Regions from separate parts of the Streptomyces sp. NPDC018693 genome, predicted to be linked through region 1. Evidence: riboswitches for the same ligand, from Rfam matches in the RefSeq annotation. Region 1 holds a riboswitch; each other region holds the start of a gene.

Region 1 (7,407 bases):
GGCGCCGTTCTTCTGCGCGGCGCGCGCCGGCGTCGCACCCGCCCAGGCCAGGGCCAGGCAGTCCTCGCCCTTCAGGAACCGCTGGCAGCGCACACCACCGGTCGCCCGGCCCTTGCGCGGGAACTGGTCGAACGGCGTCAGCTTGGCCGTGGTCTGCACGGAGTCGTCCAGCGTGCCGCGCGAGCCGGCCACCGTGAAGACCACCGCTTCCGCCGCCGGGTCGACGGCCGTGAACGAGATGACCTTCGCGCCCTCGGCGAGCTTGATGCCCGCCATACCGCCTGCCGGGCGGCCCTGCGGACGCACCTGTGACGCCTGGTAGCGCAGCAGCTGCGCGTCGTCCGTGATGAAGACCAGGTCCTCCTCGCCGGTGCGCAGCTCGACCGCGCCGACGATCCGGTCGCCCTCCTTGAGGGTGATGACCTCCAGCTCCTCCTTGTTGGCCGGATAGTCGGGCACCACCCGCTTCACGACACCCTGCTCGGTGCCGAGCGCCAGACCCGGCGACGACTCGTCGAGCGTCGTCAGACAGACCACGCTCTCGCCGTCCTCCAGGGAGACGAACTCCGACAGCGGGGCACCGCCCGAGAGGTTCGGCGCCGCGGCCGTCTCCGGCAGCCGCGGCAGGTCGACGACGTCGACCCGCAGCAGACGGCCCGCTGAGGTGACCACGCCGACCTCACCGCGCGCGGTGGCCGGCACCGCCGAGACGATCACGTCGTGCTTGGCGCGTCTGGCGTCCTCCTCCACCGCGAAGGGCTCATCGCTCGCCGTGCGGGCCAGCAGACCCGTCGAGGACAGCAGCACCCGGCACGGGTCGTCGGCGACCTGGAGCGGCACGGCCGCGGCCGGGGCGCCCGCCGACTCCAGCAGGACCGTACGCCGCTCGGTGCCGAACTTCTTGGCCACCGCCGCGAGTTCGGCCGAGACCAGCTTGCGCAGCTCCGTGTCCGACTCCAGGATCCGGGTCAGCTCGGCGATCTCCTCGGTGAGCTTCTCCTTCTCCGCCTCCAGCTCGATCCGGTCGTACTTCGTCAGGCGGCGCAGCGGCGTGTCCAGGATGTACTGGGTCTGCACCTCGGACAGGGAGAAGCGCTCCATCAGGCGTTCCTTGGCCTGCGCGCTGTTCTCGCTGGAGCGGATCAGCCGGATCACCTCGTCGATGTCGACGAGCGCGGTGAGCAGGCCCTCCACGAGGTGCAGCCGGTCGCGGCGCTTGCCACGGCGGAACTCGCTGCGGCGGCGCACCACGTCGAAGCGGTGGTCGAGGTAGACCTCCAGCAGTTCCTTCAGGCCCAGTGTGAGCGGCTGGCCGTCCACCAGCGCCACGTTGTTGATGCCGAAGGACTCCTCCATCGGCGTCAGCTTGTAGAGCTGCTCCAGGACCGCCTCCGGCACGAAGCCGTTCTTGATCTCGATGACCAGGCGCAGACCGTGCTCCCGGTCGGTGAGGTCCTTGACGTCCGCGATGCCCTGGATCTTCTTCGAGCCGACCAGATCCTTGATCTTGGCGATGACCTTCTCGGGGCCGACGGTGAAGGGCAGTTCGGTGACCACCAGACCCTTGCGGCGGGCCGTCACGGACTCGATCGACACCGTGGCGCGGATCTTGAAGGTGCCGCGGCCCGTCTCGTAGGCGTCCCGGATGCCGGACAGGCCGACGATCCGGCCGCCGGTGGGCAGGTCGGGGCCCGGGATGTGCTTCATCAGGGCGTCCAGATCCGCGTTCGGGAAGCGGATCAGATGGCGGGCCGCGGCGATGACCTCGCCCAGGTTGTGCGGCGGCATGTTCGTCGCCATGCCGACCGCGATGCCGGAGGAGCCGTTGACCAGCAGGTTCGGGAAGGCGGCGGGCAGCGCCACCGGCTCCCGCTCCTGGCCGTCGTAGTTCGGTGTGAAGTCGACCGTGTCCTCGTCGATCGACTCCGTCATCAGGCTGGTCGCCGCTGCCTGGCGGCACTCGGTGTACCGCATGGCGGCCGGCGGGTCGTCATTGCCCAGCGAGCCGAAGTTGCCGTGGCCGTCGACCAGCGGCACGCGCATGGAGAAGGGCTGCGCCATCCGCACCAGGGCGTCGTAGATCGACGCGTCGCCGTGCGGGTGCAACTTGCCCATGACCTCGCCGACCACGCGCGCGCACTTCACATAGCCGCGGTCGGGGCGCAGGCCCATCTCGTTCATCTGGTAGACGATGCGGCGGTGCACGGGCTTGAGCCCGTCGCGGGCGTCCGGCAGGGCGCGGGAGTAGATGACCGAGTACGCGTACTCGAGGAAGGAGCCCTGCATCTCGTCGACGACGTCGATGTCGAGGATCTTCTCCTCGTACGAGTCGTCGGGCGGCGGGGTCTTCGTGCTGCGGCGGGCCATCGCTGCCTGGCTCCTTGCTGAAGCGTGTGACGGGTTCTGACGCGGACCATTGTGGACCGCGGCACTGACAACGCGGGCAGGGACCCGATCACGCTCGTCCCGGCCCCGCAGCGCGATCACCTCCGCGCGGCTGCCCGCAGGCTACGCGATCCGCTCTCGGCGTACGTCCCGCGGGAACTTCGCCGACCGTCCGCACGCTTGCATACAGTGACAGGACCGGCAGGAAATCCGCGGTTCGACGACCGCGTCCGCGATCGAAGGGACGTACATGCCCATGGGTCACACGGCCACAGCCCAGGCAGGCTCCGGGGGCCTGACAGCGACCGAGCACCGCCTGGCCAACGGCCTGCGCGTGGTGCTCTCCGAGGACCACCTGACCCCCGTCGCGGCGGTGTGCCTCTGGTACGACGTCGGTTCGCGCCACGAAGTCAAGGGACGTACCGGCCTGGCTCACCTTTTCGAGCACCTGATGTTCCAGGGCTCCGCCCAGGTCAAGGGCAACGGCCACTTCGAGCTGGTGCAGGGCGCCGGCGGCTCCCTCAACGGCACCACCAGCTTCGAGCGCACCAACTACTTCGAGACCATGCCCGCGCACCAGCTGGAGCTCGCCCTCTGGCTGGAGGCCGACCGCATGGGCTCCCTGCTCACCGCCCTGGACGACGAGTCCATGGAGAACCAGCGCGACGTCGTCAAGAACGAGCGCCGCCAGCGCTACGACAACGTCCCCTACGGCACGGCGTTCGAGAAGCTGACCGCACTGGTCTACCCGGACGGCCACCCCTACCACCACACGCCGATCGGCTCCATGGCCGACCTGGACGCGGCGACCCTGGAGGACGCGCGCGCGTTCTTCCGTACCTACTACGCGCCCAACAACGCCGTCCTGTCCGTCGTCGGCGACATCGACCCCGAGCAGACGCTCGCCTGGGTCGAGAAGTACTTCGGCTCCATCCCCGCGCACGACGGCAAGCCCACGCCGCGTGACGGCTCGCTGCCCGACGTCATCGGCGAGGAACTGCGCGAGGTCGTCGAGGAGGAGGTCCCGGCCCGCGCCCTGATGGCCGCCTACCGCCTGCCGAGCGACGGCACGCGCGCGTGCGACGCGGCCGACCTCGCCCTGACCGTCCTCGGCGGCGGCGAGTCCTCCCGCCTGTACAACCGGCTCGTACGACGCGACCGTACGGCCGTCGCGGCGGGCTTCGGCCTGCTGCGGCTCGCCGGGGCGCCCTCCCTGGGCTGGCTGGACGTGAAGACCTCCGGGGACGTCGAGGTGCCGGTCATCGAGGCCGCCATCGACGAGGAGCTCGCCCGGTTCGCCGAGGAGGGCCCCACCGCCGAGGAAATGGAGCGGGCGCAGGCCCAGTTGGAGCGCGAGTGGCTGGACCGGCTCGGCACGGTCGCCGGCCGCGCCGACGAACTGTGCCGGTTCGCCGTGCTGTTCGGCGACCCGCAGCTCGCCCTGACCGCCGTCCAGCGCGTGCTGGAGATCACGCCGGAGGAGGTGCGGGAGGTCGCCCAGGCCCGCCTGCGCCCCGACAACCGCGCGGTGCTCGTCTACGAGCCGCTCGCCCCGGAGCACGTCGAGGACGTGGCGGGCACCGAAGACCCGGAGTCCGCGGCCACCGTGGAAGCCGACGACCATGAGGAGAGGGCCAAGTGACCGAGCTCGCCACGATGGAGTTCCACCCCCAGCCGCGGGCGGGCGAGGCCAAGCCCTGGGCGTTCCCGGCCCCCGAGCGCGGCACGCTGGACAACGGCCTGACCGTGCTGCACTGCCACCGCCCCGGCCAGCAGCTCGTCGCCGTCGAGGTCCTCCTGGACGCGCCCCTGGAAGCCGAGCCGGCCGGCCTCGACGGCGTCGCCACGATCATGGCGCGGGCCTTCTCCGAGGGCACCGACAAGTACTCCGCCGAGGAGTTCGCCGCCGAGCTGGAGCGCTGCGGCGCCACCCTCGACGCGCACGCCGACCACCCCGGCGTCCGGCTCAGCCTGGAGGTACCGGTCTCACGCCTGCCCAAGGGGCTCGGGCTGCTCGCCGACGCCCTCAGGGCGCCCGCGTTCGCCGACAGCGAGATCGAGCGCCTGGTGCGCAACCGCCTCGACGAGATCCCGCACGAGCTGGCCAACCCGTCCCGGCGCGCCGCCAAGGAACTCTCCAAGGAGCTGTTCCCGGCCGACGCCCGCATGTCGCGCCCGCGCCAGGGGACCGCGGAGACGGTCGAGGCCATCGATTCCGGCGCCGTCCGCGCCTTCTACGACCGGCACGTCCGCCCCGCCACGGCCACCGCCGTGGTCGTCGGCGACCTCACCGGCGTCGACCTGCCCGCGCTCCTCGGCGAGACCCTGGGCAGTTGGACGGGCTCCGCGGCCACACCGCGCCCGGTGCCGCCGGTGACCGCCGACGACACCGGACGGGTGATCATCGTGGACCGTCCCGGCGCCGTCCAGACACAGCTGCTCATCGGCCGCGTCGGCCCCGACCGGCACGACCGCGTGTGGCCCGCCCAGGTGCTCGGCACGTACTGCCTGGGCGGCACCCTCACCTCCCGCCTGGACCGCGTGCTGCGCGAGGAGAAGGGCTACACCTACGGCGTGCGCGCCTTCGGCCAGGTGCTGCGCTCCGCCCCCGACGGTTCGGGTGCGGCGATGCTCGCCATCAGCGGCTCGGTCGACACCCCCAACACCGGTCCCGCCCTGGCGGACCTGTGGGCGGTGCTGCGCACCCTCGCCGCGGAGGGTCTGACCGACGCCGAGCGCGACGTCGCCGTGCAGAACCTCGTCGGGGTGGCCCCGCTGAAGTACGAGACCGCCGCCGCCGTCGCCGGCACGCTGGCCGACCAGGTCGAGCAGCACCTGCCCGACGACTACCAGGCGACGCTCTACCAGCAGCTCGCCGCCACCGGCACGGTCGAGGCCACCGCCGCCGCCGTGAGCGCCTTCCCGGTGGACCGCCTGGTGACCGTCCTGGTGGGCGACGCCGCGCAGATCAAGGAGCCGGTCGAGGCCCTCGGTATCGGCGAGGTGAAGGTCGTACCGGCGGAGTAGCCGCGAACGACGCACGCGCGCGTGGGGCCCTGGTGTACCGAAGCGTCACCAGGGCCCCGCCATGTCCGAATTGGGAGAGAGATTGCCTGTCTGCCCTGTGGGATGCGCTACAAAAGCCCCGTTCCGTTTGGGAATCGAAGGCGGGCCCCTCTAGCGTCGTCCGGGCTGTTCGTCAGGCAGTGCGCCGCGCCCGCGGCACCGGACAGCCATCGCCGAGTCCCCGTACGGCGCGAGCCAGGGGAGCCGGGGACCCAAATCGGCAGTCCCTGGGGTGAATCGGACGCCCGCGCGGTAGTGAGGGGGTCCGTAGGAGACCTTCCTGCTCCGAACCCGTCAGCTAACCCGGTAGGCGAGAGGGAAGGAAAGGACCGCTCGACTTCATGGCGTTCACCTGCGCCACCGGGAAGCACCGTCGCCCCAGCCGGCTGCAGCGCGGCACGGCCCGCGCGGCGGGCGTCGCGGCGCTCACCACCACCGGCGTCATGGCCACCGTGACCAGCCCCGCCCTCGCCGCCGAGACCTCCGCCGAGCAGACCGGGTTCATCCCCGTCGTCACGGTGAACGACGCCGTGGCGGAGCAGATAGAGGACCAGGCCGCGGCGCAGCAGCGGGCCGCAGAGGTCGAGGAGGCGCGCCAGAGGGCGGCCGCCAAGGCCAAGGCGGAGCGAGAGGCCAAGGCCCGTGCCGCGCGCGAGGCCGAGCGCCGACGCCTCAACGCCTTCGTCCCGCCGGTCACCGGCTCCTATGTCTCCACCAGCTACCGCGCGGGCGGCGCCGTGTGGTCCTCCGGCAGCCACACCGGCGTCGACTTCCACGCGGGGAGCGGTACACCCGTGCACGCGGTCGGCTCCGGCACCGTCGTCGAGGCCGGCTGGGGCGGCGCCTACGGCTACCAGATCGTGATCCGCATGAACGACGGCGCGTACACCCAGTACGGCCACCTGTCGTCCGTCGGTGTGTCGGTCGGCCAGCAGGTCGTCCCCGGCCAGCGGATCGGCCTGTCCGGCGCGACCGGCAACGTCACCGGACCGCACCTGCACTTCGAGGCCCGCACCACCCCGGAGTACGGCTCGGACATCGACCCCGTCGCCTACCTCCGCAAGCACGGCGTGAACGTCTGACGCCCCGCGGCGACATCGCGTACGGCCCCGGCTCACCGAGCCGGGGCTTTCGTCGTTTCGGATGCGCCGCTGTCCAAAAAATATCCATGGATTCCGGCCCGCCATCGGAAATTGCGGCTCATTGCATTAGAGTCGCTCAACACAACGTCAATCGTCGACGTTTCACGGGGATTAATGCGGAGGTCGGTCATGCGCATTCCGGCGCACTCGGTGTGCACGGCCATCCGGGACGACATCGTCGCGGGTGTCTACGAGCGTGGCAGCCGGCTCACCGAGGAACTCCTCGCCCGCCGCTACGGCGTCTCCCGCGTTCCCGTGCGGGAGGCGCTGCGCACCCTGGAGGCGGAGGGGTTCGTCGTCACCCGGCGGCACGCGGGCGCGTGCGTCGCGGAACCGACCGAGCAGGAGGCCGCCGACCTGCTGGAGATGCGCATGCTGCTGGAGCCGCTCGGTGCCGCGCGGGCCGCCCAGCGGCGTACCGAGGCGCATCTGAAGGTGCTGCGCGGGCTCGTCCGGCTCGGACAGGAGCGGGCCAGACGGGGCAACAGCGAGGATCTGCGCTCCCTGGGCGGCTGGTTCCACGAGACGCTCGCCCAGGCCACCGGCAGCCACGCCCTGACGTCGACGCTCACCCAGCTGCGCCACAAGATCGCCTGGATGTACGCCGTGGAGGCCCCCGCCAGTCCCCTGGACGCCTGGGCCGAGCACGGCGCGATCGTGGACGCGGTGGCGCGCGGCGACGGCGAGCGCGCGCGGGCGGTCACGGCGCTGCACACCGAGCGAGCGAACCTCGCGCACCGGTTGCGCTTTTCCGGCGGCGGCGATCGCGCGGACCGTGTGAGGACTTCGCAACATCCCGTAAACATGTCCGGCC
Region 2 (7,407 bases), on a different contig from region 1:
CGGCCGGTGCTGTTCAACTCGTGGGAGGCCACCACCTTCGACATCTCCGAGGAGCAGCAGGCGGCCCTCGCCCGGCGGGCGGCGGCGATCGGCGTCGAGCTGTTCGTCGTCGACGACGGCTGGTTCGGTGCGCGCACCAGCGACCGCGCCGGACTCGGCGACTGGACCCCCAACCCCGATCGCTTCCCCTCCGGGCTCAAGCCGCTCGCCGACTACGTGCACGCGCTCGGGATGCGGTTCGGCATCTGGGTCGAGCCCGAGATGGTCAACCCGGACAGCGACCTGTACCGGGCACACCCCGACTGGGTGCAGTACCAACCGGGACGAAAGCGGACGGAATTTCGCAATCAGCTCGTGCTGAACCTCGCGCGCGAGGATGTGCGGGAGTATCTGTGGGAGCAGCTCCACGGTCTTCTCTCCAGCGCGCCCGTCGACTATGTGAAGTGGGACTTCAACCGCTGCTTCACCGACGCCGGATGGCCGGGCGACCCGTACCCGCAGCGCCTCTGGGTGGACCATGTGCGCGCCCTCTACGCCCTGCTGGACCGGCTGCGCGAGGCCCACCCGGGCGTCGCCTTCGAGTCCTGCTCGGGCGGCGGCGGGCGCATCGACCTCGGCGTCCTGAGCCGTACGGACCAGGTGTGGACCTCCGACAACACCGACCCGCTGGACCGGCTCACCATCCAGCACGGCTTCAGTCAGGTCCATCCCGCGCGCGTGATGGCCGCCTGGGTCACCGACAGCCCCAACACCCAGCTCAACGGCCGGGTCAGCTCGCTGCGCTTCCGCTTCGTCAGCGCGATGGCCGGGGTGCTCGGCGTCGGCGGCGACCTCGCCGAGTGGAGCGAGGAGGAGCTCGCCGAGGCCGGCGAGTGGGTCGCCCTCTACAAGGAGATCCGGCCTCTCGTCCAGCGCGGCGACCTCTACCGGCTGCGGCCCCCGGAGGGCGGGCTGAGTGCCGTGCAGTACGTCCGCGGCGACGAGTCCGTCGTCCTGGCCTGGCTCCAGGCCCAGCGGTACGGCGAACCCGTACCGGCGGTGCGGCTGCGCGGGCTCGACCCGACAGCGTCGTACGAATGCCTTGAAACGGGCGAAACGCATCGAGGGGCGCTGCTGCTGCACCATGGGCTGGATGCCGGGCTGCGTGGCGACCTGGATGCGACGGTTCTCCGGCTGCGTCGTATCTGAGCGTTCTGTCCGAATTGCAGCCTTCGTTCCAACTCGCTCTGGAATGGGGAGAGCTGGAGCAGCGTCACGTGAGCATCGTCATATCCGTGACCGAGCGTTGTCCGTCATGTTCACGTAATCGAGCCTCCTTTCAAGGGGATTTGGTGAAACGGCAGGTTCTTTGATGCACGCAGGGTGACTGGGAATTCTCACAGGGGATCACGAGAAAAGCGGGGCCCGTGCAACCTCTGCTTGTTTCCGTGCGTCTTGGTCGCTTACGTTCGCCACCAATCCGGACGGACGCCCAATCCTGCCGCCGACCGGAGCCCCACACACTCACCCGTGACGGCAGGAGCGGGGGACCCACAGGTATCACCGCCTGTTCCGGTCTCCGGAACGGCTAGGGGTAAAGCCGCGTCCCCGGACGCGGCCGGGCATCTCCAGCCCGCACCCGACAGCTCACCTCGCAGGCGCCGGAGAGGAATTCGCCATGCCCGCGAAGGGTAAGCACCGCCGCTCGAAGACCCCGCGCTTCGCCCGCTCGATCGCCGTCGCCGGATCCGGTGGCGTCGCGCTCGCTCTCCCGCTGCTGGGTGCCACCGGCGCCCACGCCGCCCCGGCCCAGTCCGTTTCGGCCCAGTCCGTTTCGCAAAAGGCCGTGCAGTCCGCCCCGGTGACGCAGAAGGCCGAAAAGGCGAGCGCCGAGAAGAAGAGCACGGAAAAGAAGGCCGCCGCGACGATCTACACGGTCCGCCCCGGCGACTATCTCTCGAAGATCGCCGACGAGCAGAACGTCAGTGGTGGCTGGCAGCGGCTCTACCGCGACAACCGCGCGGCCATCGGCGGCGACCCGTCACTGATCCACCCCGGCCTCAAGCTGTCGATCGGCAAGAAGGCCGCGTCGACGGGCACCACAAAGAAGTCGTCGTCCTCGAACTCCTCGAACTCCTCGAAGTCGTCGAAGTCGTCGGCGAAGTCCACGACGCCGAAGACGCAGAAGTCCACGACGCAGAAGTCGACGCCGTCGAAGTCCACGACGTCGAACTCCTCCTCGTCCGCGACGACGTCGGCCGGTACGCAGACCGCCGCGACCGGCTACACCGCGCCCGTCTCCGCCGGCGTGGGCACCGCCTACCGCGTCGCCGGCAGCATGTGGTCCAGCGGCTACCACACCGGTGTCGACTTCGTCGTCCCGACCGGCACCTCCCTCAAGGCCGTCGGCGCCGGCACGGTCGTCTCCGCCGGCTGGGGCGGCGCGTACGGCAACCAGGTCGTCATCAGGCTCGCCGACGGCTACTACGCGCAGTACGCCCACCTGTCCGCGCTGTCCGTCTCGGCCGGCCAGAGCGTGAGCGCCGGCCAGCAGATCGGCCTCTCGGGTTCGACCGGCAACTCCACCGGTCCGCACCTGCACTTCGAGATCCGCACCACCCCGGACTACGGCTCGGACGTCGACCCGGTCGCCTACCTCCGCTCGCACGGGGTCTCCGTCGGCTGACCGCCCGCACACCGCCGAAGGCCGGACCCCCATCCCCTGGGTCCGGCCTTCGGCCGTTGTCCCCGTATCCGGGTATCCGGGTATCCGGGTATCCGGTCTTCACGTATTCCCGGGTTGACGGACTCTTGGGGAGTGGCTTATCTCACCGTCCGTCAACCCTTGCCTACGGTCGCGTAGGTCACAATCCGCAGTGAATCATGAACCGCTGTGGCAGACGATTCGAAGAGTGACAGCAGATCAGTGATCGGGTCGTACGTGGCGGTGGGGGACAGCTTCACCGAGGGCGTCGGCGACCCCGGCCCCGACGGGGCGTTCGTCGGCTGGGCCGACCGGCTCGCGGTCCTGCTCGCCGACCGGCGGCCCGAGGGCGACTTCAACTACACCAACCTCGCCGTGCGCGGGAAGCTGCTCGACCAGATCATGGCCGACCAGCTGCCGCGGGCGGTCGAACTCGCGCCGGACCTGGTGTCGTTCTGCGCGGGCGGCAACGACATCCTCCGTCCGGGCACCGACCCCGACGAGGTCGCCGAGCGGTTCGAGCGCGCGATCGCGGCGCTGACCGAGACGGCCGGCACGGTGCTGGTGACCACCGGCTTCGACACCCGGGGCGTCCCCGTGCTCAAGCACCTGCGCGGCAAGATCGCCACCTACAACGGGCATGTGCGCGCCATCGCCGACCGGTACGGCTGCCCGGTGCTCGACCTGTGGTCCCTGAAATCCGTGCAGGACCGCAGGGCCTGGGACGACGACCGGCTGCACCTCTCGCCCGAGGGGCACACGCGTGTGGCGCTGCGCGCCGGGCAGGCGCTGGGCCTGGAGGTGCCGGCCGACCCGGAGCAGCCCTGGCCGCCGCTTCCGCCGCGCGGCACCCTGGACGTGCGCAAGGACGACGTCCACTGGGCGCGGGAGTACCTGGTGCCGTGGATCGGCCGCCGGCTGCGCGGCGAGTCCTCCGGCGACCATGTCAGCGCCAAGGGCACGTTGTCCCCTGACGACATCAGGATGCGGATCGAGGCGGTGGCCTGAGGCGCGGGCCCCGGTGGCTCCCCCACTGAGGTGAGCGCACGGGAGCGGTACGCGGGCGCGGCCCCGCCCGGACGCCGGGACGACGGCACACCGTCCCCCGGCACACGACGAGGCCCGCCCGCGTCTCGCTCACCCGAGCCGGGACACGAGGCGAAGCCCCGGAGAAAGACGCGCGGGGAACCGCGCGCCGGGCCCCCACCGGCCGGTGGACGCAACACCGCCCGGGAACGCCACCGGCGGCCCACACCCCGAGGGACTGTCAGTCGGACGGACCATAATGGAACGCCTAACGACTCCACCTGGAGGTAGCGTGGCCGGTTTCCGTTCCCTGAGCCCCGGGCTCCGTTCCCTGCAGCCCGAGGCGTTCGGCGCGGAGCCGAGCGGTGAGCGGCTCGCACGTATCCGCAGATCGCCCCACTTCAAGGACGGGGTGTTCCAGAACCCCGGCGGCCCCGCCCGCACCCGCCCCTCGGGTGCGGCGGGCGAATTCGCCAAGACCCTGTTCGACAAGGAATCGCGCGCACGCCGCGCCCCCACGGGCACGATCCCCGTGCACGCCACCACCCTCGCCGACCTCGCCAAGCCGCCCGCCACCGGCCTGCGCCTGACCTGGATGGGCCACTCCAGCGTGCTCGCGGAGATAGACGGGCAGCGGGTGCTGTTCGACCCCGTCTGGGGGCAGCGCTGCTCGCCCTTCGCCTTCGCGGGCCCCAAGCGGCTGCACCCGGTCCCGCTGCCGCTGGCCGCCCTCGGCCCGGTCGACGTCGTCGTGATCTCCCACGACCACTACGACCACCTCGACCTGCCCACGATCAAGGCGCTGGCCGGCACGGACACCCTGTTCGCCGTCCCGCTGGGTGTCGGCGCCCATCTGGAGCACTGGGGCGTGTCCGAGAGCCGGCTGCGCGAGCTGGACTGGCACGAGGCGACGCGGGTCGGCGGCCTCACCCTCACCGCGACCCCGGCCCGCCACTTCTGCGGCCGCGGCCTGCGCAACACACAGCACACGCTGTGGGCGTCCTGGGCCGTCGCCGGCGAGGAGCACCGCGTCTACCACAGCGGTGACACCGGCTACTTCGAGGGCTTCAAGGACATCGGCGCCGCCCACGGCCCCTTCGACGCCACGATGATCCAGCTCGGCGCGTACAGCGAGTTCTGGCCGGACATCCACATGACCCCCGAGGAGGCCCTGCGCGCCCATCTCGACCTGCAGGGCGGTGGCCCCGGCGGTGTGCTGCTGCCGATCCACTGGGCCACCTTCAATCTGGCGACCCACCCCTGGGCCGAGCCCGGCGAGTGGACGCTGGCCGCGGCCGCCGCGGTCGGACAGAAGGTCGCCGCCCCTGTCCCGGGCCGGTCCTTCGAGCCCGCCGGGGATCTCCCCGCGCACCCCTGGTGGCGCGACGTGTCCCGGCCGCTGAACCGCGAGTGGCCCGTTCCGAAGATCACCCGTGAGGCGTCTCGTGACGACCTCGACCTGGTGAGCGAGGGCTGACCACGAGCCGGAGGCTCTCTCCGGCTGCGCTCCGACGGGCCAGAGGTACTGTGGTTCTGCCGGTCGGGAAATGTTCCGGCGGACCGGCACCCTCACTGCCCTCGGTTCCAGTGTGGTGCGCGCGTGATCGTCACCCTCACCCCCAATCCGAGCCTGGACTGCACCCTGGAGGTCCCGGATCTGCGGCCCGGCTCGGTCATCCGTGCCACCGGCAGCCGACTCGATCCGGGAGGCAAGGGGGTCAATGTCTCCCGGGCGCTGGCTGCCAACGGTCACCGGACGGTGGCCGTCCTGCCCTGCGGCGGATCCGAGGGCGAGCGGCTCGGTGAACTCCTCGCCTCCGAAGGCGTCGAGGTGGTCACCGTACCGATCGCCGACAGGGTCCGGGTCAACATCAGCGTCGTGGAGCCCGACGGCACCGTCACCAAGCTCAACGCGGCCGGCCCACAGCTCTCCGCCGCCGAGATCGACGCGCTCGCCGCAGCCACCCGTGCCGCCGCCCAGGGCGTCCGGTGGGTGGCTCTCGCCGGCAATCTGCCACCCGGCGCCCCCGTCGACCTCTACGCGCACCTGGTGTCCCTGCTGCGCCGCAGCGGGGTTTCGCGGATCGCCGTCGACTCCAGCGGCGCCGCCTTCACCGCCGCCCTCACAGCCGGTCCGGATCTGGTCAAGCCCAACCGGGGTGAACTCGCGGAGGCCGCCGGGATACCGGTGACCACGCTCGGCGAGGCACTGACCGCGGCCAACGTGCTGCGCGCTCGCGGTGCCCGGACGGTGCTGGCCAGCCTCGGTCCCGACGGTGCCCTGCTGGTCGACGACTCCGCGGTGCTGCACGCGGAGCAGCGCGTCGCCGAACCGCGCAGCTCCGTCGGCGCCGGCGACGCTCTCCTCGCGGGATACCTGGCGGCGCCCGCCGGGGGACCCGCCGCCCTCGCGGAGGCCCTGGCCTGGGGCGCCGCCGCGGTGTCGCAGCCCGGCAGCGGGATGCCAGGACAGTGGGACCTGGACCGGTCGGCTGTCGTCGTGCACACACACCTCGATCCCGGACGCCCGATCTCCGAACGGAACTGACGCGATGCCCGACCTCATCACCCAGGATTTCGTGGATCTGGACCTGCGGGCCACGGACCGTCACGAGGCGGTCCGCTCCCTCGCCGCCCGGCTCACCGCCGAAGGCCGCGTCACGGACCTCGACGGGTTCCTCGCCGACGTACGGGCCAGGGAGGAGGAGATGCCCACCGGCCTCGAAGGCGGCATCGGAATCCCGCACGCCCGCTCCGTCCATGTCACCCGGCCCACACTCGCCTTCGGGCGCAGCGCCGACGGCGTCGACTTCGGTGCCGCGGACGGCCCGGCGGACCTGGTCTTCCTGATCGCCGCGCCGGCCGGCGGCCACGCCGAACACCTGGACATCCTGGCGTCGCTCGCCCGCCGCCTGGTGCACGCGTCCTTCACCGGGGCCCTGCGCCATGCCGTGGACGCGCGGGCGGTCGTCGATCTCATCAACCAGGAGGTGGGCGGACGATGAGGATCGTCGCCGTCACGGCCTGTCCGACCGGCATCGCCCACACCTACATGGCCGCCGAGGCCCTGGAGCAGGCCGCCGGCGACGCCGGGCACCACATCGTGGTGGAGACGCAGGGCGCCGCCGGTGCGGTCCGGCTGACCGCCGCGCAGATCGCGGCGGCCGACGCGGTGATCCTCGCGGCCGACACCGAGATCCAGGACCGCGAGCGGTTCGCGGGCAAACCCGTCGTGGCCGCCCCGGTGCAACGGGCCATCAACCATCCGGGCGAACTCGTCTCCCGGGCCGAGCAGGCCGCGCGGGCGACGGCCCGGACGGACGCGACGGCCACGGGGGAAGGCACCGGTCCGGGCGCCGCCGACGAGGCCCGAGGAGCCGCGGGCGGCGAGGCCGACCGGTCCGCCGAGGCCCGTGAAGCCGCGGCCGGCGGCCCCGCGCGGGGCGCGCCCCCGGAGCAGGCCAAGGTCCACCCGGCGACCCGGTTGCGGCAGTGGCTGATGACCGGGGTCAGCTACATGATTCCGTTCGTCGCCGCGGGCGGCATCCTGATCGCGCTCGCCTTCATGATCGGCGGCGCCGAGGTCGCCGCGAAGGTCGACGGCGGCACCTGGCAGGGGCAGACCTACCAGGCCGTGACCGACCTGTCCGAGCTGCTCGACCGGGCCGGTTACGCGGGTGTGCTGTTCAAGATCGGCA
Region 3 (7,407 bases), on a different contig from region 1:
GGCCCGTGCGGTCGACGCCCTGTCCGAGCCGCACGATCGTCATCCGGCGGTCCAGGTCGACCAGTTCACCCGTCCCGGGGTCCAGGTCCGCGACCAACAGGCGGATCGAGTTCGTACCACAGTCGACGGCGGCGACGCGGGTCACTGGCCCGCCTCCCCGGTCTCCTGAGGAAGCGTCACGCACGACCCCTTGCGCCACCACTGCGGCAGCATCGCCAGCGCCTCGTCGCCGAGCGGGTTCACACCCGGCCCGGCGGCCAGGGAGTGGGCCACGAGGACGTGCAGGCACTTCACCCGGTCCGGCATGCCGCCGGCGCTGGGGAAGCCCTTCAGCTCCTCGATCTCGTCCCGCCGCCGGATGTAGTCCTCGTGCGCGGCCCGGTACGCCGCGGCCAGCTCCGGGTCGGCCGCCAGACGGGCCGTCATCTCCTTCATCACGCCGTTCGCCTCCAGCGTGCCGATGGCGGAGTTCGCCTTGGGGCACGTCAGGTAGTACAGCGTCGGGAAGGGTGTGCCGTCGGGCAGGCGCGGCGCCGTCTCGACGACGTCCGGCTGACCGCAGGGGCACCGGTGCGCGATGGCACGCAGCCCGCGCGGCGGCCGCCCGAGCTGCTGCTCGAAGGCGGCGACATCGGCGTCGGTGGGCTCGGTGCGCTCAGTGGTCGGCGGGGGTGTGTCCATTGCCTGTGGAAGATTCTCTCTGTCGGTTCACTGGTCAGAGGCGTCGGCTTTGTCGACCCCGTCCCAGACGTTCGAGTACCAGGGGCGGTCCGCCGCCCCGAGATCCGCGCGCGCCTGCCGGGCCGCGTCCGGGTCGATCACCACGAACCCGGTCTCCCCGGGCATCACATAGTGCAGCCGCAGCCGGATCTGCTGCTCGGCGTACGCGTCGTCCTGCCAGCGCGCCTTGAGGTCGCGCAGCCGCTCCACCCGGGCCTCGGCCTCCTGCCGCTCCCGCTGCAGGTCGGCGATCTCGGCGCGCTGGGAGACGTACTGCCGCATCGGGTACGCGAGGGCCACGATCAGCGAGCACAGCACCATGGCGAGCAGTGCCGCCCGCCCGGTGAGCCGGGAGCGGCGGGCCTGCCGACGGGTCTGCGAGCGGTAGACACGGGCCGCGGTCTGCTCGCCGAGCAGCCGCAGTCTGGTCGCGGTGGAGAACCGGTCCCGGTCCTTCACGGCCATGTGCCCCGCCTCCCGTTCACACGTGCGTACGTCCCCGCACACGGTACGGGACCGCGTACGGGGACGTACGTACGACGCTTCCTACGAGGGTGTACGAGGGCCTCCTACGAGGCCGTCAGCCCTTGAAGCGCGGGAAGGCGCTGCGGCCTGCGTACACCGCGGCGTCGTCGAGGATCTCCTCGATGCGCAGCAGCTGGTTGTACTTGGCCACGCGCTCGGAGCGGGCCGGGGCGCCGGTCTTGATCTGGCCGCAGTTGGTGGCGACGGCGAGGTCGGCGATGGTCACGTCCTCGGTCTCGCCGGAGCGGTGGGACATCATGCACTTGAAGCCGTTGCGCTGGGCCAGCTCGACGGCGTCCAGGGTCTCGGTGAGGGAGCCGATCTGGTTCACCTTCACCAGCAGGGCGTTGGCGGCGCCCTCCTCGATACCACGGGCCAGGCGCTCCGGGTTGGTGACGAACAGGTCGTCGCCGACGAGCTGGACCTTGTCACCGAGCTTGGCGGTGATGGTCTTCCAGCCCTCCCAGTCGTCCTCGAACAGCGGGTCCTCGATGGAGACCAGCGGGTACGCCTCGACCAGCTCGGCGTAGTACTCCGTCATCTCGGCGGCGGAGCGGTTCTTGCCCTCGAAGACGTACACGCCGTCCTTGTAGAACTCGGACGCGGCGACGTCGAGCGCCAGGGCGATCTGCTCGCCGGGGGTGTAGCCGGCCTCCTGGATGGCCTCCAGGATGAGGTCGAGGGCCTCGCGGTTGGAGCCGAGGTTCGGGGCGAAGCCGCCCTCGTCACCGAGGCCGGTGGCCAGGCCCTTGTTCTTCAGGACCTTCTTCAGGGTGTGGTAGACCTCGGCGCCCCAGCGCAGGGCCTCGGAGAACGACTCCGCGCCGATCGGGGCGATCATGAACTCCTGGATGTCCACGTTGGAGTCGGCGTGCGAGCCGCCGTTCAGGATGTTCATCATCGGCACCGGCAGCAGGTGCGCGTTCGGGCCGCCCAGGTAGCGGAAGAGGGGGAGGTCGCTGGCCTCGGAGGCGGCGTGGGCGACGGCGAGGGAGACGCCGAGGATGGCGTTGGCGCCGAGGGAGCCCTTGTTGTCGGTGGCGTCCAGATCGAACATGGCCTGGTCGATCAGGCGCTGCTCGGTGGCGTCGTAACCGACCAGCTCCGGGCCGATCTGCTCGATGACGGCGAGGACGGCCTTCTCGACACCCTTGCCCAGGTAGCGGCCCGGGTCACCGTCGCGGAGCTCGATGGCCTCGAAGGCGCCGGTGGAGGCGCCGGACGGGACGGCGGCACGACCCGTGCTGCCGTCGTCGAGGCCGACCTCGACCTCGACCGTGGGGTTGCCTCGGGAGTCCAGGATTTCCCGGGCTACGACGACGTCGATGGACGGCACGAGCATCTCCTTCTTGGGATGTGACGCTGGAAGTGCGGGGCCACGTGAGCCTTGCGACTAGAGCCTAACCGTCTCCGGGCCATCGGCCAGCCGACCGACCGTCCCGTGGACAAGGTCTGACGGTACCCATTGTTCCCGCGCGGAACAAAGGGCGGGTGAACAGTGGGCGAGGAAACGGGCGGGGAACCGGGCGGAGAAACAGTCGGGGACACGGGCGGAGAAACAGTCGGGGACACGGGCGGGGAAACGGGCGAGAAAAACCCCGCCCCGGCGCGCACGGGGGAAGAACGCGCCGGGGCGGGGAGCATACGAGCCCGCTTGTCACTTCAGGTGAAGCTGCTGGCCCGGGTAGATGAGGTCGGCGTCCTCGACGACGTCCTTGTTCAGCTCGAACAGCTTCTGCCAGCCGCCCTCGACACCGTGCTTCTCGGCGATACCGCTGAGGGTGTCGCCCTTGACGACCTTGTACTCGCCGTCGCCCTTCTTGACCTTCTTGCCGGTCGGGGTGGTGACCGTCTTCTGGCTCTTCTGGGTCTTCTGGGTCTTCTGCGTCTGCTGGCTCTGGGTGGCCGGGCGCTCGGTGGAGCGGTTGGTGCTCTGCTGCTCGGTGGAGCGGCCGGTGGTGCCGGTGCTCGTGTTCGAGGAGCTGGAGCCGCCGGAGTACGGGGTGCTCGACAGGCCGACGCCGCAGTGCGGCCAGGCGCCCTTGCCCTGACCCGCGAGGACCTTCTCGGCGATCTCTATCTGCTGCGCCTTGGTGGCGAGGTCGGCGCGGGCGGCGTACTGCGTGCCGCCGTACGCGGCCCAGGTGGAGGCGGAGAACTGCAGACCGCCGTAGTAGCCGTTGCCGGTGTTGATGGACCAGTTGCCGCCGGACTCGCACTGGGCGACGGCGTCCCACTCGGCCGCTGTGGCGGCGGAGGCGCTGCCGGATGCCATCAGCGGGGCGGCGACGGCGGCGGCGGTGACGCCGGCGACGGCGACTGCGCGGCTGGCCTTGGACGGACGACGGTGCTTGCCCTTGCCGGAGAACAGCATGGATCGATCCCCTCACCGACGCCTGCGAGGTGAGCTGTCGGGTTCGGGCCGGTTGAGTTGCCCGGCCACTCCCCCCTGCTGGGAGGTGTGGCTTCACCCCTAGCCGGATCCGGCGGTGAGGTCTCCCCGATCTCTCGGGCGAGATCCCTCAACTGCCGGGACCGGCACTTACCTTGGGTCCCCCGCTCCTGCCGACGGCGCTGGACGCGACGACTGTTCCCGGGCTGCCACTGGCAGGATTCGGCGTTGCGGCGGCCGGGGCTCGGATTGCCGAGCGGTCATGACCGTAGACACGCGATCCGCCGAATTTCAAAGACGATCAGGGCTTCTGAGACTCATCCCACACTTTCGCCAAACCGGACATTCCGGAGTGAAGTGGGGCGTGAACTCCCGCGCGTTTTCGCCCTATTCGCTACCGACGGACAGGGTCTGACCGGGGACGATATGGCTCGGGTCGGGGCCGATGACATCCTTGTTGCCGTCATAGAGGCCGCGCCATCCGCCGGTGACGTCAAGGGAGTCGGCGATGGAGGCGAGGGTGTCGCCGTCGCGGACGACATACGCGTCGCTCGCGGACTCCCCGGACCCCGCCGACTCCTCGGCGGGGGCGCCACGGTGGCGGCCGGTGCCGAGCGCACCGGTGTCGACGAGGCTCCAGGAACCCACACTCTGCCCCGAGTTGTCCGACTTCTCCCCATCGGCGGTGACCGTAGGTGAGCCGTCGGCCGCCTGAGCGCCCTCCACTCCAGGGTCGGCGGGGGCGGACGTATCGGACTTTGCGGAGCTGTCAGTCGTACCGGAAGAAGGGGTCGAAGGCGACGAGTCGGTGGACGTCTCGGCGGACGCACCGGTGGACGGGCCGACGGACGGAGACGTGGACACAGCGGAGGAACCGGAGGAACTGGAGGAACCGGACGAGTCGGACGGGCTGGAGGAACCAGAGGAGCTCGATGTCCCGCCGGTCGAACTCTTGGAGGAGTCCGAGAGGCCGGTGCCGGTCAGGGCGCCCTGAGGGAGGCCGGTGTCCACGGCGACCGTGCCGTTCGCCTTGGTGAGCCCGGCGGTCAGCCCGCAGGTGCCCCAGGCGCCGACCCCCTTCTCGGCGAGCAGCTTCTGGGCGACGGCTATCTGCTGCTTGCGGCTGGCCTGGTCGGCACTGGGCGCGTAGTCGAGACCGCCGTACGCCTCCCAGTCGTCCTGGGTGAGGCTCAGGCCGCCGTACTCGCCGTTGCCCTCGTCGGCGCTCCAGGAACCACCGGTCTCGCACTCCGCCACCTTGTCCCAGACCGTGCCGTCGGCCGCGCTCGCGCCGGACGCGCCCAGCAGCGGGATGGCGATGGCGGACCCGGTCACTCCGGCCGCGACGAGGAGCGCCGGGGCCTGGCGGGGGCGACGGTGACGACCGTTCCCGGAGAGCATGCGGGGGCCTTTCTCGAGACAGTGGTGACCGGCGCGGCGGATGCGCTGCTTACCCAACCGCGTTGACGAGTGAACGTATAGGCAGACGATCACTTGTCACAAGTTCATGCCGCGCAGATCACGTGAAGATCACAGAGGTGAGGGTGCGTCATGTTTGCCACGGTGAAGGCACCGCCGAGGCAGTGACTGTCATTCACATCTGAGGCGGTGTGAAGCTGACCGGCAGTGTGCGCAGTCCGCGCATGATGAGCCCGCCGCGCCACCGCAGCTCGGCCGGGTCGGCGTCCAGGCGCAGGTCCGGCAGGCGGGTGAGGAGGGTGGCCAGGGCGGTCTGGCCCTCCAGCCGGGCGAGCGGGGCGCCGAGGCAGTAGTGGATGCCGTGGCCGTAGCCCAGGTGCTGGTTGTCGCGGCGGGAGAGGTCGAGCGTGTCGGGGTCGGTGAAGCGGTCCGGGTCACGGTCGGCGGCGGCCAGCACGACGAGGACCGGGTCGCCGGGCGCGATGTCCTGACCGCCGATGCTGAGCGGCTGCGTGGCGAACCGCCAGGTGGCGAGCTCGACGGGCCCGTCGAAGCGCAGCAGTTCCTCCACACCTGTCTCCAGGAGGGCCGTCTCCTTGTGCGCCAGGGAGGTCTGGAGGCGGGCCCGCTGCTCGGGGTGGGTGAGCAGGGCGTAGGTGCCGTTGCCGATGAGGTTGACGGTCGTCTCGAAGCCGGCGAACAGGAGGATGAACGCCATCGCGGCGGCCTCGTTCTCGGTGAGGTGCTCACCGTGGTCGGAGGCGCGGATGAGCCCGGAGATCAGGTCCTCGCCGGGCGCCGGCTCCACGGGCAGGGCGGCGCGCTTGCGGTGGATCAGCTCCGACAGATAGCCGCGCATCATCTTCACCGACCGCGCGACCCCGCCGCGCGGGCCCCCGCCGTGCCGGATCATCATGCCGGCCCAGTCCCGGAAGTCGTCCTGGTCCTCGCGGGGCACGCCCAGCAGGTCGCAGATGGCGTAGATCGGCAGCGGGAAGGCGAACTCGTGGATCAGGTCGGCATGCCCCCTCTCGGCGAACCGATCGATCAACTGGTCGGTGAGCTCCTGGACCCGGGGCGCGAACTCGGCGACCCGGCGCGGCGTGAACGCCTTGCTCACCAGCCGACGCAGCCGGGTGTGGTCCGGCGGGTCGATGTTGAGCAGATGCGTCATCAGCTCGGCCTTGCGCTCACCGGGGATACCCGTCTTGCCCTTCGCATGCGCGGGCTCGTCATGGTGCGCGGGATTCTTGGAGAGCCGTTGGTCCGCGAGCGCCTGCCGGGCATCGGCGTACCGGGTGACCAGCCATGCCTCCACCCCGCTCGGCAGGGTGGTCCGACGCACGGGCGCGTGCTCCCGCAGCCAGGCGTAGGCGGGGTAGGGGTCTGCCGCGAACTCCCAGGTGAAGAGTTCAGGTCCGCGAGGCTCGTCGTACTGCATACCCCGACCCTACGCAGCAACCGGACTGCCCCCCTGCCTTCGCTCCCATCCCTCGGTGAGCATGGCCCGGACTAGTTCTGCTTCTCCTTCTCGATCGTCCGTATCGCGTCGCGGTAGGCGCGGGCCGCTGCTCGCAGGGCCGCCTCCGGGTCGATGCCCTCGGCCTCCGCTCGGGCCGCGAGGGCCAGGAGTTCGTAGCCGATGCCGGGGCCTGTGCCGTCGGGCTTCGGCAGGGGTACGTCCAGGCCGGCCGTGCGGACGCGGGAGGCCAGCTTGGCGGCGAGGGCCAGGCCCGGCTGCTGGAGCGGGATGCCCTCGGTCACCGAATCGCGCCGCTTCTCGACGGCCTTGGTGCGCAGCCAGTGTTCCTTGACCTCCTCCGGGGTGGTGGCTGTCGCGTCGCCGAAGACATGCGGGTGGCGGTGAATCAGCTTGTCGACGATGGTGCCCGCCACGTCGTCGATGGAGAACGGCGTCTCCTCGTCCTCCTCCGCTATACGGGCGTGGAAGACCACCTGGAGCAGGACGTCGCCCAGCTCCTCACGCAGCTCGTCGCGGTCCCCGTCCTCAATCGCCTCGACCAGTTCGTACGACTCCTCGACCGCGTACTTCGCGAGGCCCTGGTGAGTCTGGCGGGACGACCACGGGCACTCGGCGCGGATGCGGTCCATGACCTGGACGAGGTCGAGGAGGCGGGCGCCGGGGAGGTCGTAGGAGGCGGGGAGCAGCTCCAGCTCGGGCATGGCCACCCGGCCGGAGCCGGCCAGTCGGGCCAGGCCGTCGGTGAGGGCCGGCTCGCCCTCGCCGGTCGCGACGACCACGACCGTGTGCCCGCCGGCGCACCGGGCCACCAGGTCCTCGGCGGTCGGGGACCCCTCCTCCACCCGTATGCCCGCCTCACGCAGATAGG
Region 4 (7,407 bases), on a different contig from region 1:
CAGCTCCCGCACCAGGGCCCGGATCTCACGCATGCCCTGCGGATCCAGGCCGTTGGTCGGCTCGTCGAGCACCAGGAGCCGGCGCGGCTGGAGCAGGGCGGCCGCGAGTCCGAGCCGCTGCTTCATGCCGAGCGAGTAGGCGCGGGCCTTCTTCCCTGCGGCGGCCGTGAGTCCGACGCGCTCCAGCGCCGCCCCGATCCGGGCGCGCCGGGTGCGTGGGTCGGCGGTCGGGTCGGCGGCGTCGTAGCGCAGCAGGTTGTCCCGGCCGGAGAGATGGCCGTACAGGGCGGGTCCCTCGATGAGGGCGCCGACCTGTGGCAGTACGGTGCGGGCGGCGCGCGGCATGGGCTGCCCGAGCACCCGCGCCGAGCCGGAGGTCGGCTCGATCAGCCCCATCAGCATGCGGATGGTGGTGGTCTTGCCGGAGCCATTGGGGCCGAGGAAGCCGAAGACGCTGCCGCGCGGGACGGTGAGGTCGAGGGCGTCGACGGCGAGCTGACCACCGCGGTAGCGCTTGGTCAGCGCGCGGGTGTGGATGACGTCGTCGCGCCCCTCACCCTCGACCTCGTTCTCGGCCTCGCCCTTGGCCTCTTCCTCCATCGGCCCCTCCTGCCCCCGGTGGCTCACTTCTGCTGGTTCGCCGCCTTCACGAGCGCGTCCTTGGTGACGGCGCCGGCGTAGACCTTGCCGTCGTCGGTGACCAGGGCGTTGACGAGGCGGGTGGAGTAGACCGTGCCCGAGCCGAACTTGCCGGTGACCTTGTCGCCGAAGGAGCCGAGGAAGTCGCCGAACGCGCCGAGGTCCTCACCGCCTGCGGCCGGACCGGAGGGCAGGTCGCCCATGCCCTCGGCGCCGGAGTCGAAGGTGGCGATGGCGCCCCAGCCCTCGCCGAGGACGTTCATACCGCCGAGCTCGCCGCCGAACGCGCCGAAGTCCTCGGCCGCTCCCGGTTCCTCCTCCATCCCCTTCTCCATGTCCTCGGCCTCGGCCTCGGTGACCTTGGCGCCCTTGGGCGGGGTGAAGTCGAAGGTGGAAGCGGCCGGCTTGGCGAAGCTGACCTTGGTGAAGCCCGCGTCCACGACGGCGGCACCGCCGCTCGCCGGAGTCAGGGTGAACTTCAGGGGCATGCCCGTGCCCGCGTCCACGGCCACGGTGATGGCGCCGACGGTGGAGGTGGCGTCCTTCGGCTTGATGACCAGCTTGTAGGCGTCCCGCCCGGCGACGTGCAGGCTGCCGTCGACGGTGACGGACGTGGTGTCGTCGACGGCCTTGAGAGCTTCGTCGGCGAGTTCCTTGGGCGTGACGGGGACGGTCTCCCCGCCCTTGTGGTCCGCCTCGCCGTTGTGGTCCGCCGCCTCGTCCTGCGGGGCGGTGGAGTGGTAGACCTCGTTGGACTCGCTGTCGTAGCCCCAGAGGTCCTTGCCGTTGTGGATCAGGCTGTACTCGGCGCCCTTCTCCAGGAGGGAGAGCTTCTGCCGGTCCGGCCCGTCGGCGGCGACGCGCAGGGTGTGGGTGCCGGTGACCAGCTCGGTGAGGCGCGCGGAGGGGTCCGCGGAGGAGCCCTCACCCGACTCGGTCATCCCGGCCAGCAGGCCGTCGGCCAGGCCGCCGAGGTCCGGGAGCCCGAGGTCCGTGCTGATCTTCACGGTGCCGGAGAACTGCTCGACGTCCGATGCGGCGATCTTCTCCACGAGCTGCTGCGCGGTGACCTCGGGCAGATCGGGGTCACCGGAGTCGGCGAGCGCCGGGACGAGACCGATGGTCGCGGCCGCGACACCCACGACGGTGACGGGGACGACGTACCGCGCGACCTTGCGCCGCGCGGTGGTGGTGTCGTCGGATTCGTACGGTGCCATGTGTGCCTAACCTCCGTAGTCGGCGGCGCCATTCACCCGAATCGGTGAGGAGCGGTGGTTTCCGTACTCACCATCAGACCAAAACCGCCCGTGGGAGACGTCAGCCCGCGGACTCAACTCAATGTACGACTTCGGTATGACATCGGTGACTTGGAGGTGGAGGCGACCCGTAGGGGATGATCCGGAGCCGGGGGTGTCAGCCCGCGCGATGCACCACCGCGTCGCACAGCTCGACCAGCGCCACCTTCGCGTCGCACTCCGGCAGCGGGGCAAGCGCCGCCCGCGCCTCCTTCGCGTACCGCACGGTGTCCCGCCGCGCCTGCTCCAGCGCCGGGTGCGCCCGCAGCGCGGCCAGCGCCTCGGCGTGCCGTACGTCGTCACTGAGGTCGGAGTCCAGCAGTTCGCACAGCGCGATGTCCTCCGGCAGCCCGAGCCGTGCCGCCCGCTCCCGCAGCCGCAGTACGGGCAGCGTGGGGATGCCCTCGCGCAGATCGGTGCCCGGCGTCTTCCCGGACTCGTGCGAGTCGGAGGCGATGTCCAGCACGTCGTCGGCCAACTGGAAGGCGACCCCGAGGCGCTCTCCGTACTGGGTCAGCACATCGACCACGGTCTCGTCGGCCCCGGACATCATCGCCCCGAACCGGCAGGACACCGCGACCAGCGAGCCGGTCTTGCCGCCGAGCACATCGAGGTAGTGATCGACGGGGTCGCGCCCGTCGGTCGGGCCGGCCGTCTCCAGGATCTGTCCGGTGACGAGCCGTTCGAACGCGAGCGCCTGGACGCGTACCGCCTCCGGCCCGAGGTCGGCGAGGATCTGCGAGGCGCGGGCGAAGAGGAAGTCACCCGTGAGGACGGCGACGGAGTTGCCCCAGCGGGTGTTCGCGCTGTCGACCCCGCGGCGCACCTCGGCCTCGTCCATGACGTCGTCGTGGTAGAGCGTGGCGAGATGCGTGAGCTCCACCACGACGGCCGACGGCACCACACCCGGCGCGTAAGGGTCGCCGAACTGCGCGGCGAGCATCACCAGCAGCGGCCGGAACCGTTTGCCGCCGGCCCGCACCAGGTGCTGCGCGGCCTCCGTGATGAAGGGCACCTCACTCTTGGTGGCTTCGAGCAGGCCCTCCTCGACAGCCGCCAATCCAGCCTGGACATCGGCTTCGAGGGCCTGGTCCCGCACGCTCAGCCCGAACGGCCCGACGACGGTCACGAGGGATCTCCTGTCTGCTGGCGTCTACCGGCGATTACACGGTTTGTCGATAGGTCGCTGCCATCACTCAAGTCAGCGTATCCGGTCACGTTTCGATCACCATCAGACCCCACCGCCTCACGTGAAGGGAACGCCAAGGGAACGGAAGGGACATTTATCGACTTACCGGAAAGTATCCATTAGCCAACCAATGAAGAATTAGCCGCTATTGCCCGATTTGCCACGCATTGCAAAGGGCGGTGACATCTCTCACTCGGCCCGACCGCCCGACCGCGCCCCGGGCGCCCGTCTCCCCTGCCCCGCAGGCGAGTTGAGCCTTGGCGAACGCAAAGGATCAAGCGCCCCATATGCCTCGCCGCGAGGTCAACAGGGCGTTCTGTGAATTCGCCACTTGTTTCGGACATGTGCCCTCGCATACGTTCCCGCCGAGTCGGGCGGACGCCGAATCCTGCCGCCGCCTGACACCCACCCATCGACGAACCACTCGCGTACGGCAGGAGCGGGGGACCCAGGTAACACGCCGCGCCGGGCACACGCCCGACCGGCTTGGGGTGAAGCCATGCCCGTACGGGCGTGGCCGGGCACCTCCCAGCCCGAACCCGACAGCTCACCTCGCAGGCGCCGGAGAGGAACATCACCATGCCCGCATACGGCAAGCCCACCCGCCCGAGCCGCCTCGCCCGCCGCCTCGCCCTCGCCGGCACCGGCGTGGCCGTACTCGCCCTCCCGCTCGTCGGCGCGACCACCGCGTCCGCGGCCACGGCCACCCCCACCTCGACGACGACGGTCGCCGGATACCCGAACAACCTCGACGGCTGGATCCGCGAATCCCTCGCGATCATGGCGGAGAAGGGCATTCCGGGCAGCTACGACGGCATCCACCGCAACATCATGCGCGAGTCGTCCGGCAACCCGAACGCCATCAACCTGTGGGACTCCAACGCGGCCAAGGGCACCCCGTCCAAGGGCCTGCTCCAGGTCATCGACCCGACCTTCGCGGCGTACCACGTGGCCGGCACCTCGTACGACCCGTACGACCCGGTCGCGAACATCACCGCCGCCTGCCACTACGCCCAGCACCGCTACGGGTCGATCGACAACGTCTTCGGGGCCTACTAGGCGTACTGGGCGCTGTACCGGACAGCGCCTCACGGAAAGAGCCGTTCGAGGACGACGGCCACCCCGTCGTCCTCGTTCGACGAAGTCACCTCGTCGGCCACCGCCTTCAGCTCGGGATGCGCGTTGGCCATCGCCACCCCGTGTGCCGCCCAGTCGAACATCGGGATGTCGTTGGGCATGTCGCCGAAGGCGATCGTGTCGGCCGGCCCGATGCCCAGGTGCCGGGCGGCCAGCGCCAGTCCGGTGGCCTTCGTCACCCCGCACGGCTGGAGCTCCACCGTGCCCGGCCCCGACATGGTGACCGTGGCCAGCGAGCCCACCGCCGCCCGCGCCGTCGCCGCCAACTCGTCGTCGGACAGCTCCGGATGGCGCAGCAGCACCTTGCTGATCGGCTCGCACCACAGGTCCTCGCGGCGGGCGACCCGCAGCGCGGGCAGCGTCGGGTGCGGCATCCGGTACCCGGGCTCGATCAGCGTCAGCCCGTCGACGCCGTCCTGGTCGACGGCCGCGTACACCTGGCCGACCTCGGCCTCGATCTTGCCGAGCGCGGTCTCCGCCAGCTCCCGGTCCAGGGTGACCGACCACAGCAGACGGTCCGCGCCGGCGTCGTACAACTGCGCGCCCTGTCCGCACACCGCGAGCCCCCTGCTGCGCAGGTTCTCCAGCAGCGGCCGTACCCGCGGCGCCGGCCTGCCGGTCACCACCAGATGCCGGGCGCCGGCCTCGGTGACCCGGGCGAGCGCGTGCAGCGACCGGTCGGAGAAGGTGTCGTCGCCGCGCAGCAGCGTTCCGTCCAGGTCGGTGGCGATGAGGGCGTACGCGGAGCGCTCGGCATATGCGGTGGGTGCGGGCATGATCAGAGAATACGGATACTTCACGCCGGACCCGACGGCCGTCTCACGCCCCGGATCGCCGCTTTCCCACGCATCGCCGGGTAATGGACGCTTGACGGCCAATGCACCGGTTGGCAACAACATGCTCCGCTACCTACCGCCCGCACCGAGTCGGGCGGTACCGTCCAAGAGTCCAGGGGGGACTTGATCGGGGGGTCAGGTTGAACAGTGGGCGCATTCGTGTGCTGCGGCCGAGCGAACTCGGCGCGGGGGACAGGGAACGGTGGCGCGGGCTGCGGGCGCTGTCCGCGGCTCCTCGCAACCCGTTCATGGAACCGGAATTCACCGACGCGACGGGCAGGGTACGGCCACGGGCCCGGGTCGCGGTGGTCTACGAGGGGCGTGAGCCGGTCGGCTTCCTGCCCCATGAACGCGGCCCGCTCGGCGTGGGCCAGGCGCTCGCCTACGGGGTGTCCGACGCCCAGGGCGCGGTGCTGAGTCCCGGACTCGGCCTCGACGCCGCCGAACTGATGCGGGCCTGCTCTCTGTCGGCGTTCGCCTTCGACAACCTGGAGGCGGAGCAGGGCCTGTTCGTGCCGCACGCGGCCGCCGAGTACGCGGCGTACGTCATCGACGTGGAGAAGGGCTACGACACCTACGAGTCCGTCCTGCGCGCCCAGTCGCCGAAGTTCCTGAAGACGACGCTCGCCAAGGAGCGCCGGCTGGGCCGCCAGGTCGGCGAGGTGCGGTTCGTCTTCGACGAACGTGACCCGGCCGCGCTGCGCACGCTCATGGCGTGGAAGTCCGCGCAGTACCGCAGGACCGGCCGCCGGGACCGGTTCGCGCAGGAGTGGATCACGCGGCTCGTGCACGGGCTCGCCGAGACGCGCGCCCCGGAGTGCACCGGCACGCTGTCCGTCCTCTACGCCGGTGACCGTCCGGTCGCCGCCCACTTCGGGCTGCGCTCCTCGACCGTCCTGGCCTGCTGGTTCCCGTCGTACGACGTGGAGTTCTCCAGGTACTCGCCGGGGCTGGTGCTGCATCTGCGGATGGCCGAGGCGGCCGCCGCCGAGGGCATCCGCACGCTCGACCTGGGGCGGGGCGCGGCCGAGTACAAGGACTCGCTGAGGACCGGCGAACTGCCCGTGTACGAGGGGGCGTGGACCAGGCCGGGGGTCGGCGCCGGGCTGTACTGGCTCAGCCGCGAACCCGCGCGCCGCGCCCACCACTTCGTACGTAACCGGCCGAGGCTCGCGGCGGCGGCCGCTCAGGTGCTGAAGAGCACGGGGCGGCTGCGGCGGTCCTGACACCGAAACGTCATTCTGGGGGGAGCGCATGTTCCGCACGACGCGCACACGGCAGGAGATCCAGCGGTTCCTCGACATCAGTCCCGTCCAGGTCGCCGAGATCGACCTCGACGACGGGGTGGTACGACCGGGTCCGGGCAGCCCGCCGGTGACCCACGGCGAGGTGTTCCTGCTGGTCAGGCGGGCCGGTCGGCCGATCGGCACCCTGCTGGGGCGGGTGCCGGAGGGCGGCGATCCGGCGGCGGTGCTCGGGGCGTCGGCCCATCGGCTCGGCTCCCGGGCAACCTCCCCGCCCGCTGCCCCGGCCGTCCCCGGTCCGCCACCGCCGTACGCCACCGTCGTCATCGCCACCCGTGAGCGCGCCGGACAGCTCGCTCACGCGCTCGACTCGATGCTCGCCCAGGACCACCCGGACTTCGAGATCGTCGTCGTCGACAACGCGCCCGTCACGGACACCACCCGGGACCTGGTCGAGCGCAAGTACGCCGAGCGGGTGCGGTACGTGTGCGAGCCGCTGCCGGGCCTCGCGATCGCCCACAACACGGGCATCGGGGCGGCCCGTGGCGAGGTGGTCGCGTTCACCGACGACGACGTGATCGCCGACCCGCGCTGGCTCACCGAACTGACCGCGCCCTTCGCCGCCGACCCGTGGCTCGGCTGCGCGACCGGCCTGATCCTGCCGGCCCGGCTGCGCACCCCCGCCCAGGTGCTGCTGGAGAGCCACGGCGGCTTCGCGAAGGGTTTCGCGCCCCGGACGTACGACCCCGCCGAACCGCCCGCCGACGAGCCGCTGTTCCCGTTCACGGCGGGACGTTTCGGCTCGGGCGCCAACATGGCCTTCCGCACCGGCGCACTGCGCGCGGTGGGCGGCTTCGACCCCGCGACCGGCGCCGGTACGCGCGCGCGTGGCGGCGACGACCTGTACGGGTTCGTCCGCGTCCTCGCGGCCGGGCACCGGCTGCACTACACGCCGTACGCGCTGGTGTGGCACCACCACCGGGAGACCTGGCGGGACCTGGAGACCCAGGCGTACGGCTACGGCGCGGGCCTCACCGCCTACCTCACCGCGATCCTGGTGAACCGGC

What was found. Region 1 has a riboswitch for cyclic di-AMP ahead of ACH5AC_RS33635 (M23 family metallopeptidase). Riboswitches for the same ligand answer to the same signal wherever they lie in the genome.
Region 2: another riboswitch for cyclic di-AMP. It lies ahead of ACH5AC_RS32750 (peptidoglycan DD-metalloendopeptidase family protein); the one in region 1 lies ahead of ACH5AC_RS33635 (M23 family metallopeptidase).
Region 3: another riboswitch for cyclic di-AMP. It lies ahead of ACH5AC_RS25640 (transglycosylase family protein); the one in region 1 lies ahead of ACH5AC_RS33635 (M23 family metallopeptidase).
Region 4: another riboswitch for cyclic di-AMP. It lies ahead of ACH5AC_RS29925 (transglycosylase SLT domain-containing protein); the one in region 1 lies ahead of ACH5AC_RS33635 (M23 family metallopeptidase).

The regions. Positions count from the first base shown of each region.
Region 1 covers NZ_JBIRZZ010000019.1:112,522-119,928, forward strand. The annotation lists gene ACH5AC_RS33620 (DNA topoisomerase (ATP-hydrolyzing) subunit A) at 1-2,367, opposite strand, end outside; gene ACH5AC_RS33625 (M16 family metallopeptidase) at 2,636-4,027, shown strand; gene ACH5AC_RS33630 (M16 family metallopeptidase) at 4,024-5,412, shown strand; cyclic di-AMP (ydaO/yuaA leader) riboswitch at 5,613-5,779, shown strand; gene ACH5AC_RS33635 (M23 family metallopeptidase) at 5,793-6,533, shown strand; gene ACH5AC_RS33640 (GntR family transcriptional regulator) at 6,723-7,407, shown strand, end outside.
Region 2 covers NZ_JBIRZZ010000018.1:51,994-59,400, forward strand. The annotation lists gene ACH5AC_RS32745 (alpha-galactosidase) at 1-1,188, shown strand, start outside; cyclic di-AMP (ydaO/yuaA leader) riboswitch at 1,495-1,653, shown strand; gene ACH5AC_RS32750 (peptidoglycan DD-metalloendopeptidase family protein) at 1,658-2,665, shown strand; gene ACH5AC_RS32755 (SGNH/GDSL hydrolase family protein) at 2,906-3,691, shown strand; gene ACH5AC_RS32760 (MBL fold metallo-hydrolase) at 4,002-5,186, shown strand; gene ACH5AC_RS32765 (1-phosphofructokinase family hexose kinase) at 5,310-6,257, shown strand; partial or broken gene ACH5AC_RS32770 (fructose-specific PTS transporter subunit EIIC) at 6,262-7,407, shown strand, end outside.
Region 3 covers NZ_JBIRZZ010000010.1:185,736-193,142, forward strand. The annotation lists gene ACH5AC_RS25620 (exopolyphosphatase) at 1-145, opposite strand, end outside; gene ACH5AC_RS25625 (DUF501 domain-containing protein) at 142-681, opposite strand; gene ACH5AC_RS25630 (septum formation initiator family protein) at 709-1,185, opposite strand; gene eno (phosphopyruvate hydratase) at 1,301-2,581, opposite strand; gene ACH5AC_RS25640 (transglycosylase family protein) at 2,903-3,619, opposite strand; cyclic di-AMP (ydaO/yuaA leader) riboswitch at 3,624-3,770, opposite strand; gene ACH5AC_RS25645 (transglycosylase family protein) at 4,025-5,038, opposite strand; gene ACH5AC_RS25650 (cytochrome P450) at 5,232-6,497, opposite strand; gene ACH5AC_RS25655 (nucleoside triphosphate pyrophosphohydrolase) at 6,569-7,407, opposite strand, start outside.
Region 4 covers NZ_JBIRZZ010000014.1:98,139-105,545, reverse strand. The annotation lists gene ACH5AC_RS29940 (ABC transporter ATP-binding protein) at 1-600, opposite strand, end outside; gene ACH5AC_RS29935 (outer membrane lipoprotein carrier protein LolA) at 624-1,856, opposite strand; gene ACH5AC_RS29930 (polyprenyl synthetase family protein) at 2,053-3,063, opposite strand; cyclic di-AMP (ydaO/yuaA leader) riboswitch at 3,527-3,699, shown strand; gene ACH5AC_RS29925 (transglycosylase SLT domain-containing protein) at 3,703-4,182, shown strand; gene ACH5AC_RS29920 (HAD family hydrolase) at 4,212-5,036, opposite strand; gene ACH5AC_RS29915 (GNAT family N-acetyltransferase) at 5,258-6,322, shown strand; gene ACH5AC_RS29910 (glycosyltransferase) at 6,351-7,407, shown strand, end outside.